2 linked regions of the Catalinimonas alkaloidigena genome follow. The protein of the gene in region 1 binds, or shares a complex with, the protein of each later gene. Links are inferred from orthologs where the notes say so. Each region holds a gene or a part of one and is shown on either strand. Other genes may lie near its edges.

The links. The genes of interacting proteins can lie anywhere in the genome.
Region 2: the proteins of prfA (region 1) and prmC are in contact, whole or in part, in a crystal structure (PDB 2B3T), measured with the Escherichia coli proteins. The link is inferred for Catalinimonas alkaloidigena from one-to-one orthologs.

Annotation. Positions count from the first base shown.
Region 1 is NZ_FNFO01000003.1:504,898-512,469, reverse strand. What follows is about bases 2,652-5,503. They hold prfA (peptide chain release factor 1), read right to left. Parts: upstream 4,687-5,503; coding sequence 3,616-4,686; downstream 2,652-3,615. Other genes in these bases: BLR44_RS09300 (GAF domain-containing protein), read left to right, coding at 4,994-5,503; BLR44_RS09310 (hypothetical protein), read right to left, coding at 2,652-3,571. Outside these bases: BLR44_RS09320 (DEAD/DEAH box helicase), read left to right, coding at 1-1,223; BLR44_RS09315 (hypothetical protein), read left to right, coding at 1,578-2,048; more of BLR44_RS09310, read right to left, coding at 2,108-2,651; more of BLR44_RS09300, read left to right, coding at 5,504-6,919; BLR44_RS09295 (c-type heme family protein), read left to right, coding at 6,981-7,572. UniProt on the Escherichia coli protein: Peptide chain release factor 1 directs the termination of translation in response to the peptide chain termination codons UAG and UAA.
Region 2 is NZ_FNFO01000010.1:16,440-21,710, reverse strand. The notes cover bases 807-3,715. They hold prmC (peptide chain release factor N(5)-glutamine methyltransferase), read right to left. Parts: upstream 2,725-3,715; coding sequence 1,888-2,724; downstream 807-1,887. Other genes in these bases: ribD (bifunctional diaminohydroxyphosphoribosylaminopyrimidine deaminase/5-amino-6-(5-phosphoribosylamino)uracil reductase RibD), read left to right, coding at 2,809-3,715; BLR44_RS21380 (Hsp20/alpha crystallin family protein), read right to left, coding at 807-1,140. Also shown: BLR44_RS21385 (dihydrolipoamide acetyltransferase family protein), read left to right, coding at 1-672; more of BLR44_RS21380, read right to left, coding at 727-806; more of ribD, read left to right, coding at 3,716-3,840; BLR44_RS21360 (GAF domain-containing protein), read left to right, coding at 3,853-4,335; BLR44_RS21355 (hypothetical protein), read left to right, coding at 4,340-5,125; BLR44_RS21350 (biliverdin-producing heme oxygenase), read right to left, coding at 5,127-5,271. UniProt on the Escherichia coli protein: Methylates the class 1 translation termination release factors RF1/PrfA and RF2/PrfB on the glutamine residue of the universally conserved GGQ motif, i.e. on 'Gln-235' in RF1 and on 'Gln-252' in RF2.

The sequences.
Region 1 (7,572 bases):
CTGTGCAGCAACGTACCATTCCGCTCATCATGGCGGGACACGACGTGCTGGGCATCGCGCCCACGGGTACCGGCAAAACGGCGGCCTTCGTGTTGCCGCTACTTATGAAATTGAAGTACGCCCAGGGGGAGCATCCGCGTGGGTTGATTCTGGCCCCGACCCGCGAGCTGGCCATTCAGTTGAACGAGCACGTCGCGCAACTGAACCGCCACCTTGACCTGCGGCACGCCGCACTCTACGGGGGAACGGGCTTCAAAATGCAGACCGATGCCATCGAAGCGGGGCTCGATCTGGTGATTGCGACGCCCGGCCGCCTGATGGACCATTACCGGAAAGGCACGCTGATCCTGAAAGAACTGAAGGTGCTCGTGCTAGACGAAGCCGACAAGATGATGGACATGGGCTTTATGCCCCAGATCCGCCAACTGTTAGAGATCATCCCCCGCAAGCGGCAGAATCTGCTGTTTTCGGCCACCATGCCCGACAAGGTGCTGCGCCTCTCGGAGGAGTTCCTGGAATTTCCGGAGCGTGTAGAAGTGGCACCCCAAGCAACCGTAACCGAAACGGTAGAGCAGCGGTTGTACGAGGTGCCCAATCAGGCCACCAAGCTCAATTTCGTGACGCACCTGTTGCGGCAGGACGAGGTAGCCCGCGCGTTTATTTTTACCAAAACCCGTACGACGGCCAACTACATTTACAACAGGCTGGTCCGCGAATGGGGAGAGCGGGTTCGGGTTATCCACGCCAACAAAGATCAGAACGCCCGCCTCAATGCCATGAATGCTTTCCGAGCGGGAGAGCTACACGTACTGGTAGCAACCGACGTCGCTTCCAGGGGCATCGATGTACAGGACGTAACCCACGTGATCAACTTTGATGTGCCTATTGTGTACGAAGACTACGTGCACCGTGTGGGGCGCACCGGACGTGCCGAACACGAAGGTGTATCGGTAACGCTGATGAACCCCGCCGAGGCCTACCACATCGAGCGGATCGAGAAAATCATTCACGGCGCCATTCCCCGCCATGCGTTACCGGAAGCGGTTCCCGTGGTGGCCACCTCGTTTGAGGAACAGCAGGAGATGGCGCGCGCGATCGATCAGCAGCGCAAGCGAGAAGATCCTACTTATCAAGGTGCCTTTCACGAAAAGAAGCGTCGCCCTTCGCCCACCAAAAAGAGCCCAACCAAAAAGTCAGGCAAGCGGCCGCGCCGGCGGCGGTAGGGCTTATTCCTTGTAAGATATTTGTATAATCCAGCTTGGTCGCCAAATTTTTTTATTGCTTTGCGACTAGTGCCATTCCCTCGGTGCTGGCGTAGAATTCATTTATCTCGCTGGTTTGGAAGTAATTAACGGTTGAAGGCAGCATAGACTCTGGCCTAAGTGCAATAGGTTATTTCTGGTAAAATATAGAATTTTTTTTGTATCACGCTTCGCTGATCTTTGCTCTGTCAACTTGATATAGTTTAATTATATATGAGTAGGATCAAAGCGAGTGCCTGGGGTGCCAAAGTAATAGGCTTGCTAAGCGTAGTATTCCTGTTAGCAAGCTGCGAGAATGTAAAACGCGTTACGACGGTGACCTTCACTCGTAATCTGGACGTGAGTTTCCTGCTTTCCTCTATGGGAAGCGCCAAAAGTATCTCTGAGAAGGTGGTCTACGATCCCCTCGACGACGAGGAGCTGGACAAGTATGCCAACCGTCTGCAAACTATATCGATCATTGCTTTGGCTTACAAAGTCGATTCGCTGGTCACCAGCCCTGACAACAAACAGGATCTGTTGCTGGAGACCGGCACCTTGAGCTATACGGAAAACGAGAATGATACCCCGGTTGTATTAGCGCACTTCAGAAATCTGAACGTTGCCGATCTGTATGCGCAGCAAGCGTTTGTCGCGTTTCCGTCAGAAAACACAGACCTACTGGCTGCCTCACTGATGACCAAAAAGACTCTTCGTTTTTACATAACCGGTACTGTCAACCAGACGCCCGTCACCCTGGGGGTCACCGTGCGGTTGAACATTGAAGCCAAAGCAGGCTTGATCTAACAAAACCATCTGTTTCCATTTGTTTCATGATCGCCTGGCAGCCAAGCTGCCGGGCGTCTTTATTCTTCGATGGCGCCGACGTTGGGTGTGGTCAGGCTGCGGGGACCGTTTAAAAAATCGCGCCGCAAATCGGACGTGCGTACGCCCGGCAGCGAAAAGGTCGTGAGGTCAGCGCCGTACTGCCGGGCCGGAGAATCTGTGTCGAGTGTATCGAGTCGGAAGTCGTACTCGATCGGGTTAGCAAAATCAAGTTCCCAGGAAATCAGCCGGTTTGCCGAAGCGAAGTCTTCGAGGGGCAACTTAGAGGCATCGCGCAGCGAAATAACATTATTATGGATTTCTGCCTGGCTTTCGGGAGTTGACAGACCCATCTGGAATTCTTCTTCATTGCGCCCGGACACAATGTTGTTGACAAAGAAGAAAGAATAGGGAACTTGCGCCTCGATCTCTTGCCCCTCCTCATTATAATAACTGTACAAATCGGAAATTACCACCGCTGCGGTCCGGCGGATCGTCCGCAGGTTGGTATTGTAGGCGAACGTGTTGTGCGCGAAATAATAGGTACCTCCCAATGCCGCCAAGAGCCGCTCGCCACCGTTGATAAAAAGGTTGTTATACGCCACCAGCGAAGTGGGCTTGTAGCACCAGAACGTATTGCTGGCCATGTTGGCGATGAGCGAGTTGGAGATCTGCAAGTCGACGGGTCCTTCTACGTCGGGTAATCCTACCTGAAAACGTTCCCCGTTTTTAATGTCAGTAAAATCGATCCGATTGTCAGTACTCCCGTTCACAAAAATGATTCCGCCCCACTGGTTTGGCTGGTTCAAGTAAGGGTCCTTACTTTCGGCGCCGGTAAAATCGCGCGTGCTGGTAATCCGAACCACCTCAGAGGGCGTACCGTTGATGTGCAACGTGCCCTGTACCACCAAAACGGCGGTGCTGTGCATATAGAGGCGGGTGCCAGCCTCGACGTTGAGCGTACATCCCGGGGGGACCAATACTCCTTCGAAAAGCACATAGGGGCGGTCTTTGGTCCAGGTAATGGCTTCTCCCGAACAGGCAAGCGCTACGTTCCGAAGGTAATAGGCGTCCTGCCCCCAGGCTTCGAGCATCACCTGCTGCTGGTTGCCGTTGCTCTGGACCACGAGCTTGTCTTCAATCACAAACGGATTGTCCTGATCTTGAGCGTCGATGGTTGCTTCGATCAAGACCAGTAGACTGTCGCCCCCGCGCACAACGATGTTATCGACTACCGGACCGGACCGGCCGTTGACCACAAGGGTGAAGGGCCCTTCGGGATTGGCCAGCGACACCGCATCGATTTTGATGGCCTTCCGATGTGGATTGTAAATCCGTAGCCGGCGCGTTGCCGTTTTGATGTCGGTAAATACCGTATCAAACCGAAGCGTATCGGCAGAAAAAGAAAGCTGATCGGAGGGGTCGGTGGTAATGACCTCATCGATCGGCTCACAAGCCCAGACTAAAAACAACAGTACCGCCAGGCAAGAGAAAGTGGTCTTCATGCGAAGAAGAAACGCTCCAAAGGCCCGGTTGGTATGCAGCAGCGTCACGCTTGCCCTTCTTTTAGCTTCTCTGCGTTGTCGGCCAGGCGCAATTGCTCGATAAAGTCGCCAATGTCACCATCCATGACGGCCGGGAGGTTATAGACCGTGTGGCCAATGCGGTGATCCGTCACACGGCTTTGGGGGTAGTTGTAGGTTCTGATCTTGTCGGAGCGGTCGCCGCTGCCCACCATGGCTTTGCGTTGCGCACCCAATTCTTCGTTCTGCTTTGCCAATTCGATATCGTACAACCGCGAGCGGAGGACCTTCAGGGCTTTCTCGAAATTTTTGATCTGCGACTTTTCGTCCTGGCACTGCACCACGATTCCCGTGGGGATGTGGGTCAGGCGAATGGCCGAATAGGTAGTATTGACCGACTGCCCACCAGGACCGGACGAGCAGAACGTGTCTTTACGGATGTCGTTCATGTTGAGCTCCACGTCCACCTCTTCAACTTCGGGTAATACCGCCACGCTGGCCGCCGAAGTGTGGACGCGTCCCTGCGTTTCGGTAGCGGGAACCCGCTGCACCCGGTGAACGCCCGACTCCCATTTCAACATGCCGTAGACATCGTCGCCCGAAACGTTGGCAATGATTTCTTTATAGCCTCCCGACGTCCCTTCGGTGTAATCCAGAATCTCCATGCGCCAGTTGCGCTCTTCAGCAAAGCGCTGGTACATCCGGAACAAGTCGCCGGCAAAAATGGCGGCTTCATCTCCCCCGGCTCCACCACGGATCTCCATGATGACGTTGCGGCTGTCGTTCGGGTCTTTCGGAATGAGCATGGTTTTCAGCTCCTCCTCCTGCGCCTCGCGGGTTTCCTGCAACGTCTCCAACTCCTCCTTGGCCATCTCCCGGAACTCGGGGTCCTTTTCGGTAGTCAGCAATTGCTTCGCATTTTCGATATTATCTAACGTCAGGCGGTAAGGGCGGTACTTTTCGACAATCTTCTCTAAGTCCTTATACTCTTTGCTCAATTTTGAGTACCGTTTCATGTCACTCACCACATCGGGCTGAACAATCAGGTGCCCCACTTCTTCAAAACGCTGACGTATAGCCTCTAACTTGTCAATCATAATTGTCTAAATAGGGGGCAAATTTAAGCAATAGTTACGTGGCTTTTCCATTCCCCCCGGGGGCGGTTTTCGGACCGCAACCCGGGAATTCCTACTTTATGCTACTAAACCGAGGGGCAACCGTTAGGCAGAGGGCCTGGACACGCGCTATATGTGCAATGATTCATATCATTTCGGGTCAAAACTTTCTTCAGTATTGATATAAAGTGTTTTAGCGAGTCCTGCCCATCTCATATATCTATTTTAGCCCCTCGAAATCACCATATACACATATCACCGAGCGTAGCGGTTCTGATCCTTTTTTATGATGAAAAAAACACGATTCGGGCTAGGGAAGAAGATTTTTCTCGGATTTTCCGTACTGATTTCCTTCTTCGCATTAAATGCCGTCCTGAGTATTATCACCCTCAATCAAAGTGAAGAAGGGCTAAGTCGGAGTTCCGACGTAGTCGAACCTTCGATGGAAGCCATTGACCAGTTGGAAAACACGGCCATCCGATCAAAAATGCTGATTACCAACTGGGTGTATCTGCAAACCAACGAAGAAGACAAGCAAGATTTGCGGACGTTGCATAACGTCGAATACCCCACGTTGCAGGCGCGCGTCAAAGAACTGAGCCAACAGTGGGAAGATTCGACGGAGATCGCTCAGATGGACACCATCTTGCAGGAATTCGATGCGTTGCTGGCAACCGAAAAACGGATCATGTCTACGCTGGTGACCTTCGAAGATTACGAAGATCCGGTAAAGAAAATGGTAGAAGGGGAGAGCGTGATCGAAGAAGTAGTCTTACCCTCGACGGCCTCGCTGTTGCAACGCATCGACAAGCTGCAACAACAAAAAAAGACGGAACTGGCCAGCACCAAGCAGGAAATTATCGACTCGTCGAGCCTGCTCATGACCATCGTCCTTTCGCTGGGTATCGGGATTACAGTGGTCGGCATGCTGATCGCCTACATTACCAGCCGTTCTATTACGCGTCCTATTTCCTACATCAGCAGCATCGTACAACAGATGGGACGCGGGGAGCTACCCGAAGAAAGCACCAAGCGTTTCAGCAACGACGAGATGGGCGACATGGCCGAGGCCGTTAACAAACTGTCCGTTGGCTTGCGTCAAACGGCACAGTTTGCAGAAAACATTGGGCAAGGCAATCTGAAAGCCGAGTTTACGCCCTTGAGCGAAAACGACGTATTGGGATCTGCCCTCTTGGAAATGCGCCGTAACCTGCAGCAGGTCGCCGAAGACGAAGCTCGCCGTAACTGGACAACGGAAGGTTTGGCCCGCTTTGGTGAAATCTTGCGCCAGAATACCAACAACCTGGCCGAACTGGCCGACCACATCATCGGTAACTTGGTTAAATACACCAAGGCCAACCAAGGACGCATTTTCATTCTGAACGAAGACAACCCGGACGATCCGTACCTGGAGTTGCAAGGGTGTTATGCCTGGGATCGGAAAAAGCACCTGAATCAACGTATCGACATTGGCGAAGGGCTGGCAGGCCAAGCCTGGCAGGAAAACAGTACGATTTACATCACGGACGTTCCCGATAACTACGTAACGATTCGTTCCGGCCTGGGTGATGCCAATCCTACCTGTATTCTGATTGTGCCGTTGCGTGTGAACGAAGAAGTGTTTGGCGTCATCGAGATGGCTTCTTTCCAGATCTTCGCTCCGCACGAAGTCGAGTTTGTCGAAAAAATCGGGACAAGCATCGCGTCGACCATTTCGTCCGTGCGCATCAACCAACGTACGTCACATCTGCTGGAAGAGTCGCAGATGCTCACTGAGCAGATGCGTGCGCAGGAAGAAGAAATGCGGCAAAACATGGAAGAGTTGCAAGCCACCCAAGAGGAGATGCAACGTGCCCAACGTGCTGCCCACGACAAAGAAGAACTGATCAACTCAACGAGCCTGTTGCTCGAAACAGATACCAGGTTCCGCATTCAGTTGACTAATGGCCGGGCTAAAGAATTCCTCGGGCATGCCACCGATAAGGTAATGAGCTTTTCGTTACATGATCTGATGACCGATGGCGATCAGTTGGCGGATCTCAAACGAAAACTGGAAGCCGGTCACTACTGGCAAGGTGTAGTCTCACTCAACAAGAGCAACGGCAAGAGCGAAGAGTTTCTGGTCATCGCCGGGAGCATCCACACCAGCGAAGATCAAGGCGTGCGGTACCATTTCATCATCAACCGCATTGCAACGGTGCATACAAACGCATAGGAAGCAGCGCAAATCCTTTGAAAACCCCGTGATGTCCTCACGGGGTTTTATTTTTGCAGGCATGAAGCAATCGACTCTGGTTTACGGGCTGTGCCTTCTCCTGATGATGGGGTGCCACGGTGACCGACTCGATACCTCGCAGGTAAAAGAAGAAATGAACGCGCGTGAGATTATACGCGCCACTCCGGGGCAAATTACCGAGAAGGCACGCCAATTAGGCAAGCAGACACAAGCCCAACTGGAAGCCCAATGGCGGCAGCGGTTGAAACACGCTTTGGATAGTCTGCCGCCCGAGGAAGCGCTGGCGTATTGCCGCATTGACGACTTGCCGGTCTACCAACAGGCCGAAGCCCGGATCATACGACTTTCGCCCCATCCGCTGGCACCACGCCCCGATTCGCTCGTGACGCCTCAGGCGCTTGAACTGCTCGAAGCCTACGTGTATGGCGCGGCCGAGGGGGTGAAGCTGGATGAGAACATCCAGAAAACCCGAAACGACCAGGCATTGCTCTACACCAAACCTCTGATGTTCGATGAAGCGTTTTGTTTGAAATGCCACGGGCAGGAGCGAAGCGAGCCGACAACGCAGGCCTTACGCAAACGCTTTCCTCAAGCCGACTCGGTGGCTTTTCAAGCATCGCAGGGCGATCTGG
Region 2 (5,271 bases), on another replicon or contig:
ATGATTGCCGAGCGAATGCTGGATTCAAAGCGCATTTCGCCCCATGTGACGTCGTTCGTAGAGGCGGATGTGACTACACTAGTCAAGTGGCGTGATCGCATCAAGGATGATTTCAAGCGGCGCGAAGGCCAGAGCCTTACGTTCACGCCGTTATTTGTGGAAGCGATTGTCCGTGCCATCAAGGATTTTCCGATGATTAACGTATCGGTCGACGGGAGCAAGATTATCGTGAAGAAAGACATCAACGTTGGCGTAGCGGTGGCGCTGCCCAGCGGCAACCTGATTGTGCCTGTCATTCGTAATGCTGACCAGTACAGCCTGACCGGTCTGGCAAAAAAAGTAAATGACCTGGCGAAACGGGCGCGCGAAAACAAACTCCAGCCAGACGAACTCAGCGGTGGAACCTACACCGTTTCGAATGTCGGATCATTCGGTAACGTGATGGGAACGCCCATCATTATGCAGCCGCAGGTAGCCATCATGGCCGTGGGGGCGATCCGTAAGAAACCCGCCGTGCTGGAAACCGACGCGGGCGACGTTATTGCCATTCGGCACATGATGTTCCTGTCACATTCGTACGACCATCGGGTGGTCGATGGCGCGTTGGGAGGAATGTTCGTTAGGCGTGTGGCCGACTATCTGGAATCGTTCGACCGGGAACGCACGGTCTGATATAAAAAAAGCCCCGCTCAATGCGGGGCTTTTTTTATATTAAGAAGGGAACGACTAGTGTTTGATCTCGATCCGTCGGCGCACAGTATGCGATTCCATATCAGGCAGTAATGGCATGCTGATCTGCAGCTGGTTGCCTTCGTGTTGGGCCTCGATGTGTTCAATATCCACATTCGCTGGAATATCGAACGTCTGACTGAACATCGGCATGGCAAACGTGCCGGCCAGTGAAGCATTTTCGTCCTGAATCTGGTGATGCAGCAATGCATACACCAACAGTTTGTCCTGTTCGACCATTACGTTGAACGCTTCCGCCTGAACAGAAGGCGCGGAAACGTTAATAATTATTTCTTGAGGAGTTCTCTTTACATCTACGTATGTCATAGAGATGCCTCCGTTTATCGTGTGCAGCAGGTCACCACTGTAGAGCAGATTTCTGAGCAGTTCTTTGTTCTCTAATAAATTCATCTCCTTAGTCATATTAATCTTAGAAACATCCTCTCTATTTCAAATAGCGTACCAAGATGGTAAGGGCTTTTGAGGATGCGGATCTATACCGTTAATACGTCACTTTGACGTGCTAGTTGTGATCGCGTGCCAAATTGACGCACTTAGCGGGTTGGAGCTGCAAATCGATTCCGCGGAACAGAGGCGCCGACAGGTGTAAGCGAGGAAGGAAACGATCTGGTGGATAAAAGAGTATGCGGACAAGATAGAAAACTTTTTGGCAATCTTGGAACGCATGCCTGTGTGCAAAGTCAAGAAAAAAGTTGAGAATTGAACAAAACCTAACATCAACCAACAGTTCGTCGACCAATTGGCAACTTTTTGCCGTTAATAATGGTACTTATGCTATATTGTTATATCTTTTATAAGATCCTCTTCGTTAAGGTATGTGTGTAGCAACAATTGATGTAGGAGATCAGAGTATATGATAAAGCCAGTAGTAAAGTCGTCAGAAGCATTGGAGCGTGAATACAGTTTTGGCACCGACGACGTTCATTCCAGTGAGATTATCAAGCAGTTCCGATTATATAATTTGAAGCGCGCCGAGCGTTTCAGCAATTTAAATCAGAAACCTGTTTCGGTAAGTTTTCGAACTGCCGACCACCGGTTGAATGTCCTGAAAGTAATCGTTTGGGCAGTAGACGACGACTGGGTGACGTTGGAAGGAAATCTGCGTGTTCCGATTCGGGCCATCATTGGAGTGGATTTCTAACGCTGTACGGCAGCCATCCTTACTTTTTCGCGGAAATCTTTTCGGAGTTCGACGCGATTCCAATTTTTTGACCGACACAGTTCCTCCAAGGCAGTCCCCATTTTTTCGTGTATTTCAAAATAGAGTTTCCCGGTTTCTTTCAGGTGCGTGTGGGCCAGATCGAGTAATGCTTCATAGAACAGCAGCGGTTGCTGATTGGGCACAAAAAGCGCTTGATTGGGTTCAAAATCCGTGACGTTCCCGGCCATAGCGGCCGCTTCGTCCTGCGGAATGTAAGGCGGATTGCTGACCAGAATGTCCAGATCGTTGGGTAGGTCTACGTACGGTCCGTTTAGGATGTCCAGTTGCTGGAACTGTACTTTCACCTCCTGTCGCGCAGCGTTTTCCTGTGCTAATGCCAATGCTTCTTCGCTAACATCCACTGCCCACCAGGCGGAGGGAGGGAGGGCTGCCGCTAAGCAAATGGCGATGCACCCGGTGCCAGTCCCGACATCCAACCCGCGAACTTCCGAACGTTGTGCATAGTCCTGGGCAATCCACGCAACCAATTCTTCCGTTTCCGGACGGGGAATGAGGGCCCGCCGGTCGGTCAGAAACGTACGTCCACAGAAATGTGTGTAACCCAACACATACTGAATCGGTTCCTGGGCTTCCAGTCGCTGCACATCCCGCTCCAATTGTGGTAAAAGTGCGCATTGCTGCACTGAAAGTGCGCGATCTGCCAGCACATGTGTTTTGGTCAGCCCCAACCGCTCGTCCAGTAACACAAACGCCAGCGCTTGTGCTTCAGGAGGTTCGTACGTTTGAAGGCGCGCGGCTACGGTGCGGTGCAAAAGACGTGCGGAAGGCGGGATAGGGGACGACAACGGAAGTAAGAATTGATTTTCCTGTAAAATTGCCCAAAATCTTGATCTGCGATGTTGGACGAATTTTTCATGCGGCGGGCGTTGGAACTGGCAGCGTTAGGACGGACGTCCACGGCTCCCAACCCTATGGTGGGCTGCGTCATCACATACGGCGGCCGCATTATCGGCGAAGGGTGGCATCAGCAGTACGGCGGGCCGCATGCCGAAGTCAATGCCATTCGGTCTGTGGCCGATCCTGCGCTTCTGCCGGATGCAACCGTATACGTGACGTTAGAGCCTTGCTCGCATTACGGAAAGACGCCCCCATGTGCCGATCTGCTGGTGCAGCACCAAGTCAGACGTGTGGTGGTGGCCAACCAGGACCCGAACCCGCTGGTGCAGGGGCGGGGCTTGAGCCGGTTGCGCGAAGCGGGCATCGCGGTCGAGGTTGGGCTCCTCGCACAGGAAGGGGCGCACCTGAATCGCCGATTTTTTACTTTCTTAGAGAAGCATCGTCCTTACATCGTCCTGAAATGGGCGCAAACGGCCGATGGCTACCTGGCGCGGTCCAATTACGATTCCAAGTGGATCAGTTCGTCGTTGTCGCGTCGGCTGGTACATCGCTGGCGGGCCGAAGAAGCCGCCATTCTGGTAGGCAGCCGAACGGCCGAGCACGACAACCCCCGCCTCAACGTGCGCGACTGGAAGGGCCCTGATCCGGTACGTGTGGTGATCGATCGGGAACTGAGGCTATCGCCATCGTTGTATCTGTTCGATGGCACGCAACCGACGCTCTGTTACAATACGCAGAAAAGTGAAACGCGCCCCACGGCGACTTTTGTAAAATTGGCTTCGGAAGGAACCCCATTGCTGGTGCAACTCGTAGAGGATTTACACCAACGTCGCCTGATGTCACTGTTTGTGGAAGGGGGAAGTGCGCTGTTATCGCATTTTCTGGAAGCGGGCCTTTGGGACGAAGCGCGTGTGTTTGTAAGTCCTCAGCGGTTTGGCGAGGGCATAGCGGCACCCGTCTTGCGGCATGTGCCTTACCAGAAACAACACCTGAAAGAAGACGAACTGCGCATTTATTATCCAACGTTTTGACCGTACGCTCTTATGGCTGAATCCTTGTCGGTTACCGGAACCACCCGCGCCGAAAAATACGAAAGTCTCTTGCCCCAACTCGACGCACTGGTGACAGGAGAACCGGACCTGATCGCCAATTTGGCTAACATTGCCGCCGCCTTAAAAGAAAGCTTTAGCTTTTTCTGGGTCGGTTTTTATCTGGTGAAAGAAACGCAACTTGTGCTGGGGCCTTTTCAGGGACCCGTGGCCTGTACGCGTATTTCGTTCGATAAGGGGGTTTGCGGCGCCTGTTATACCCGTCGCGAGATTATGCTGGTGCCTGACGTAGACGCCTTTCCGGGGCACATTGCCTGCAGCGGGGCTTCACGCTCAGAAATTGTGCTGCCGGCGTTTCGGGGCGAAGACGTATTTCTGGTACTGGACATCGACAGCGACCAGTTGAACGATTTCGACGAAACTGACGCACATTACCTCGCGAAGGTGATGCGCCTGATCGAAGGCTTAATCGGGTGACCCGATGCCTCGGATACAACTTTTTGAGTTTGAAGACCTGCCCTGGTTTCCGGATGCCATCCGGACCGGGATGACCGATTTTCTGGATTTTGCCATCACACACCTGAAGGTCTATCAACCTGCCGTGCCTTTGTTAGGTCGCTTACTAGCAACGCAGCATTCTCCGAAGATGGTGGACTTAGGCTCGGGTGGTGGCGGCGGAATCGTCTTTCTGCTCCATGAATTACGCCACCAGGGGCTCGAAAATGTGACGATCACGTTGACGGACAAGTACCCTAATATCGTGGCTTTTCAGCAGCGGGCGCAGGAGGCACCCCACTGTATCGGGTATGTGGCCGAGTCGGTCGACGCCTTGCAAGTACCTTCTTCGCTGGCGGGCGTGCGTACGCTTTTCTCGGCCAGCCACCATCTTACCCCGGAGCAGCTCCAACGCCTCTTGCGCGATGCAGTCCAACGTTGCGTGCCTATCGGCCTGTTCGATGGCGCGTGCGGACAGCCTCTGGAGTGGGGAGCGGCCATGCTGTTGTTAGCACCGGCGGTGTGGGCAGTTACGCCGTTCATCCGCCCTGTAACGTTAAATCGCTTATTTTTTACCTACGCCATACCACTGATTCCGTGTTGTACGCTCTGGGACGGGCTGGTGTCGCTGGGACGGATGTATTCGCCCCGGGCGTTGATGGCGTTGGCTTATGAGGTAGAGCGGGAAGCTTACGTCTGGCAGGCCGGGATGAAAAAGGGCGCTTTCGGCACTCGCATGACCTACCTGATCGGCTACCCGAAAGAGAAATGAGTCAGGAGGCTTTGTTCGGCACCGGCACGGGAACCATCGCAGATTTCCGCAGGTGATTCATCAGGTGCTCCAGACACAGAAACGTATTGATCGCGGCCATTTGCAAGCGAATTTCCTGTTCGGCGGTTAGCGTCGTGTTTTCCAAC